Regions from separate parts of the Pectobacterium artocarpous genome, predicted to be linked through region 1. Evidence: predicted binding sites of a transcription regulator. Region 1 holds the regulator's gene; the other holds the start of a gene.
What was found. Region 1 encodes ArgR, which controls arginine synthesis, uptake and breakdown. Its sites were predicted from a motif close to ANTGAATAAAAATACANT; they were not measured.
Positions count from the first base shown of each region.

Region 2: argA (amino-acid N-acetyltransferase) is a predicted target of ArgR. The motif match lies at 1,227-1,244, and genes of this name have one in related genera.

Region 1 covers NZ_JBJXVK010000016.1:58,777-61,938, forward strand. Annotated here, with positions in the region: gene rpsU (30S ribosomal protein S21) at 1-195, opposite strand, end outside; gene tsaD (tRNA (adenosine(37)-N6)-threonylcarbamoyltransferase complex transferase subunit TsaD) at 422-1,435, shown strand; gene argR (transcriptional regulator ArgR) at 1,502-1,972, opposite strand; gene mdh (malate dehydrogenase) at 2,442-3,162, shown strand, end outside.
Region 2 covers NZ_JBJXVK010000019.1:99,291-102,452, reverse strand. Annotated here, with positions in the region: gene amiC (N-acetylmuramoyl-L-alanine amidase AmiC) at 1-986, opposite strand, end outside; gene argA (amino-acid N-acetyltransferase) at 1,259-2,602, shown strand; gene ACKQAD_RS13625 (L-talarate/galactarate dehydratase) at 2,667-3,162, opposite strand, start outside.

The DNA of each region.
Region 1 (3,162 bases):
TGCGTTTTCTCGAGCCAGTTTCTTAGCGTGGCGTTTCACTGCAGAAGCTTTAGCGCGCTTACGTTCGGTCGTTGGTTTTTCATAAAACTCACGACGACGAACTTCAGCCAAAACACCTGCTTTTTCACAGGAACGCTTGAAGCGACGCAGAGCTACGTCGAACGGCTCGTTTTCACGTACTTTAATTACCGGCATGTGCCTCTCACCTCAATAAATTCGGTTTGCCGCTGGCCTTGTGCCAGCCTTTTCAAAATGGTGCGGAATTCTACTGCAAACGTGGCGTCTTTGTAAAGCATTGCGGTGATCATAAAACACCCAGCCGTGGCCAGCGCAGAAATCAGGGCACTTATGATAGACTATCCACAGTTTGAAGCAAGCGGCATTCACCGGCGCTTGTATCGCTATCAACGTAGGAACAGCAATGCGCGTATTGGGTATCGAAACATCCTGTGATGAAACCGGCGTGGCTATTTATGACACCGAAGCCGGTTTACTCGCTAATCAGTTATACAGCCAGGTTAAATTACATGCGGATTACGGCGGCGTAGTGCCTGAGCTTGCCTCCCGCGATCACGTGCGTAAAACGGTCCCGTTAATTCAGGCGTCGCTGCGTGAGGCCGGATTACAGGCTGGCGATATCGATGGTGTGGCTTACACCGCTGGCCCTGGTTTGGTGGGCGCGCTATTGGTAGGCGCGACAGTAGGTCGCTCTCTGGCATTTGCCTGGGGTGTACCGGCGATCCCTGTACACCATATGGAGGGGCATTTGCTGGCGCCGATGCTGGAGGATAACCCACCGGCGTTTCCCTTCGTCGCGCTGCTGGTTTCTGGAGGCCATACACAGCTTATCAGTGTGACGGGCATTGGTGAATACCGTTTGTTGGGCGAATCGATTGATGACGCGGCGGGCGAAGCATTTGATAAGACGGCGAAACTGCTGGGGCTGGATTATCCTGGAGGCCCTATGTTGTCGAAAATGGCGCAGGCGGGTGATCCGCAGCGCTTTACGTTTCCTCGCCCAATGACCGATCGTCCTGGTCTGGATTTCAGCTTCTCTGGACTAAAAACGTTTGCTGCCAATACGATTCGTAGCAATGGCGATGACGATCAAACGCGTGCCGATATTGCCCGCGCATTTGAAGATGCCGTTGTAGATACGCTGGCGATAAAATGTCGTCGTGCGTTGGATGAAACTGGCTTTAAACGGCTGGTCATGGCGGGGGGCGTAAGCGCTAACCGGACGCTGCGCCAGCGTTTAGGCGACGTCATGGCGAAACGTGGCGGCGAGGTGTTTTATGCGCGTCCTGAATTCTGTACGGATAATGGCGCGATGATTGCTTATGCCGGCAGTGTTCGTCTGGTCCACGGGGCGAGTCAGACGCTGGGCGTATCTGTTAGACCACGTTGGCCGTTGGCTGAATTACCTGCGGTGTGAGTCTTTGGATGATAATCGCTACGTGTAGTTAGCCTACACGTAGCAAAAACAGTCGGGGCGCGTGAGTTACAGCTCTTGTTCGAAGAGCACCAGAATAGCTTCGTAAAGCTGTTTGACGCTGAAGCCTCTTGCCGGGGTGGTGAAGATAGTGTCATCCCCTGCTATGGTGCCGAGAATCCCTTCGGACTTCCCGAGCGAGTCCAGCAGGCGGGCAATGAGCTGTGCGGCTCCAGGGCTGGTATGGATGACGATGACCGCGTCGTTATAGTCTACGTCCAGCACAAGATTCTTCAACGGGCTGGATGTGGTAGGAACACCGAGTTCCGCTGGGAGACAATACACCATCTCCATCTTGGCATTACGTGTGCGCACGGCACCAAATTTTGTTAGCATGCGTGAGACCTTGGATTGGTTGATGTTTTCAAATCCTTCGTCTTGCAATGCCTGAACAATCTCACTTTGAGAACTGAACTTCTCTTCCTTTAACAGCGCCTTGAACGCTTTAACGAGGTCTTCTTGTTTTGTCGAATTTCGCATTCTGCACCGGATCAATTGTTATGGTTAATCCTTCTATTATGCAGTTGTGTGAATTTTTATGCAATTAAATTGCGTATAACTCCAGTCTATTTACTCAGATATGTGCTAGTCGCTGTTTTCACAAAAATTCGGTCTTCGAGTCGTCCGAAAAATGTGTCCTGCGTCACATAAAAGTAAATTAAATGTTATCAAAATGATGTTGTTTAGACGCCGTTGATCGGTGTAATGTAGCGCACAGGTTAATTGCTCGTGAATGAACACCGCATTATAGCTCAATAGCTTATTAACTTTACTTACCTTTCAAATGAATGGTTGTTTTTGATTTATTATTAGAGACATAGCGTATTTTTTGGCTCTCATGTCATTTGCAGAAAGATGAGTAGACTGATCTTATCCCCATTTTTATATTCTGTTTATAACCAAATGAATTCACGGCACTTTTTTATTTTACGATAATAAGGAGTTTAGGATGAAAGTTGCAGTTCTCGGAGCAGCAGGTGGTATCGGTCAGGCACTCGCACTCCTCCTCAAAACCCAGCTTCCTTCAGGTTCAGAACTATCCCTTTACGATATTGCTCCGGTCACGCCGGGTGTTGCTGTCGATCTGAGCCACATTCCTACAGCTGTGAAGATCAAAGGCTATAGCGGTGAAGATGCTAAACCTGCGCTTGCTGGTGCAGATATTGTGCTGATCTCCGCCGGTGTGGCACGTAAGCCAGGTATGGATCGCTCCGATCTGTTTAACGTCAATGCTGGCATTGTACGTAACCTGGTTGAACAAATTGCCGTTACCTGTCCGAAAGCGTGCATTGGTATCATCACCAACCCAGTGAACACGACCGTTGCCATCGCAGCAGAAGTGCTGAAAAAAGCGGGCGTGTATGACAAAAACAAACTGTTCGGTGTCACAACGTTGGATATCATCCGTTCCAATACATTCGTTGCTGAGCTGAAAGGCAAACAGCCGCAGGATATTAATGTGCCGGTTATCGGTGGACACTCTGGTGTGACGATTCTGCCACTGCTGTCTCAGGTGCCTGGCATCAGCTTCAGCGAGCAGGAAGTGGCCGATCTGACCAAGCGTATTCAGAATGCAGGCACCGAAGTTGTTGAAGCCAAAGCGGGTGGCGGATCGGCAACGTTGTCTATGGGTCAGGCTGCTGCACGTTTTGGTCTGTCTCTGGTACGTG
Region 2 (3,162 bases), on a different contig from region 1:
GTGACGGTCTGCACCAGATCGAACATGGTGTGATCCAGATAGCGATCGCCACTCATACTCACGCCGCCGATCAAATCCGATTCGTTCTGGGTCTCTGCCAAAAATCTGGCGGCGGTACTGGTTGCTCCTTTCTTCGATAGCGCAAAAACCGACGATCCTCTTGCCGATCGATTGGTAAACGCATCCGCATGAATCGAAATGAACAGATCGGCACGCTGCTTGCGCGCTTTCGCCACTCGTACACGCAGCGGAATGAACACATCTTCATTACGCGTCATATACGCCTTCATGTTAGATTCATTATCGATCAGCTTGCGCAGGCGGCGGGCGATTTGCAGCACGATGTCTTTCTCACGCGTTTTATTCTTGCCAATCGCACCAGGATCTTCACCGCCGTGACCGGGATCGAGCATAATAATCAGCGGACGATCCCGCCCGGCTTTCCCGGCTTTCGGTGCTTCTGCCGGTAGCGTACGTTCCAGCTCGCCTTTGTTGTAATCCTCCAGCAGCGCCAGCAGCGGATCGTCTTCGTTGTCGTAGCGCCCTGCGGCAGGATACAAATCCAGTACCAATCGGTGCTTGAATTCGGCCACTGGCCCCAGCGTAAAGACTTTGGTCGTCGCCTGCTGCTTGAGTTCCAACACCAAGCGCACCGTGGTTTTATCAAACTGACCAATGCGCGCCTCTTTAATCAGTGGATCGTTATCTGACGTAAACTGGCTGGCGATGTCCTTCAATACGCTGTTCAGATGAACATTTTCGATATCCACCACGATGCGTTCAGGATTACTCAGACTAAACTGTTTATATTTCAGCGGGTTATTGGATTCCAGCGTGACGCGGGTATAGGCAGAAGACGGCCAGACGCGCACGGCAACGACCTGTGTTGTCGCCGCTAGTCCTACACCACTTACGCTTAACAGCCAGGTTGCTGCTGCGCTTTGTAATAGACGCCGTCGAGTCAGATGATGATTCGAATGAGACATGCCACTCCGATTTGATTGCTGTGCGTTACCCTGCATTGCCGTGTTGCTGGTGCGCTGGCCAATATGCTGAATAGTGCTGTCAAAAAATGTAAAAAGGTAAAGATTGTCAAAAACTTTAACGAATCTGCTCTGCCCTGTCATGCAAAAATCATCTGCAAGCCTTATAACAGGCGGATATCATAAATTTGAGGCATTAACCTCGCTTTTCTAGTGAATACTTCCTCTTGCCTTTTACGCCATAAAGAATAAAAATACATAAATTACGAATAAAAATGCAAAGAGGGCTCGCAGTGAAGGAACGTAGTACAGAACTGGTTCAGGGCTTCCGCCATTCAGTTCCCTATATCAATGCCCACCGTGGCAAAACGTTTGTCATCATGCTAGGTGGCGAAGCCATTGAACATGCCAACTTCTCTAGCATCGTAAATGATATCGGGCTGCTGCACAGTCTGGGGATTAAGCTGGTGGTCGTTTATGGCGCTCGTCCCCAGATCGATGCCAACCTGACAACGCATCACTACGAGCCTCACTACCATAAAAACACCCGCATCACCGACAGCGCTACGCTGGAGCTGGTTAAGCAGGCGGCAGGGATGTTGCAACTGGACATCACCGCCAGACTGTCGATGAGCCTGAACAATACGCCGCTGCAAGGTGCCCATATTAATGTCGTCAGCGGTAATTTTATTATCGCGCAGCCGCTGGGCGTGGATGACGGCGTGGACTACTGCCACAGCGGCCGTATTCGTCGTATTGATGAAGAGGCCGTTCACCACCAGTTGAATAGCGGCGCGATTGTGCTGCTCGGGCCAGTCGCGGTGTCAGTCACAGGTGAAAGTTTCAATTTAACCTCGGAAGAGGTTGCAACCCAGCTCGCAATTAAACTGAAAGCAGAGAAGATGATCGGCTTCTGTTCGTCGCAGGGCGTGACCAATGAAGAAGGCAGCATCATTTCCGAGCTGTTCCCGGATGACGCACAGCAGCGGATTGATGTGCTGGAACAGGCTGGCGATTACCATTCGGGGACGGTCCGGTTCCTGCGTGGCGCAGTCAAAGCCTGCCGTAGCGGCGTACGCCGCAGCCATCTGATTAGCTATCAGGACGACGGCGCGCTGTTGCAAGAACTGTTCTCACGCGATGGAATCGGTACTCAGATCGTGATGGAAAGCGCCGAGCAGGTTCGCCGTGCGACCATCAATGACATTGGCGGCATTCTGGAACTGATTCGCCCGCTGGAAGAACAAGGCATTCTGGTGAGACGCTCGCGCGAGCAGTTGGAAATGGAGATCGACAAATTCACCGTCGTGGTACGCGATAACCTGACCATCGCCTGCGCAGCACTTTACCCGTTCCCGGAAGAGAGCATCGGCGAAATGGCCTGCGTCGCGGTTCACCCGGATTATCGCAGCTCATCACGCGGCGATATGCTGTTACTGCGCATTGCCGCTCAGGCGCGTCAGCAGGGTCTGCAAAAGCTGTTTGTGCTGACGACGCACAGCATCCACTGGTTTCAGGAGCGCGGCTTTTTACCCGCCGAAGTGGAGATGCTGCCGAAGAAGAAACAGGCACTATACAACTATCAGCGGCGTTCAAAGATTCTGGTGATGGATCTCTGAACTATTCCACTTGATGAGGCTTTTCGTGGCCGCTCGTAAAATCGGCCACGCATCTCTCCTCAGCTTATGGCTGCTTGCCAAACTCACAGCTCAGCATCGTCCACGTTCTGGCCTGTTCACTCAACGTGAACCCAAGTCCCAGACGATCGGATACCCACATACGCCCATCGCGCAATTCTAGCTGCTCGTTGAAGAGCGGATTCAGCCACTCGAAGTGTTCCAGCCACGGTTCAATCGGATAGGCCGCGGCCAAATGCAAATGTACTTCCATCGCAAAGTGCGGCGCCAGCTTACGACCATGCTTCGCCGCCAGATCCATGATTTTCAAGAAAGGAGAAATCCCGCCCACGCGCGGTGCATCCGGCTGGACGAAATCACTGGCGTTCCCGAGGATCAACTGTTCATGCTCGCGGAAGCTGGTCAGCATCTCGCCAGTCGCAATCGGCGTATCCAGCGCCGCCGTCAGCGCTGCATGGCCTTCCACATCGTAGGCATCCAGCGGCTCTTCAATCCAGATCAGATTAAAGGCTTCCATCTTTCTTCCCATCCGAATCGCCGTT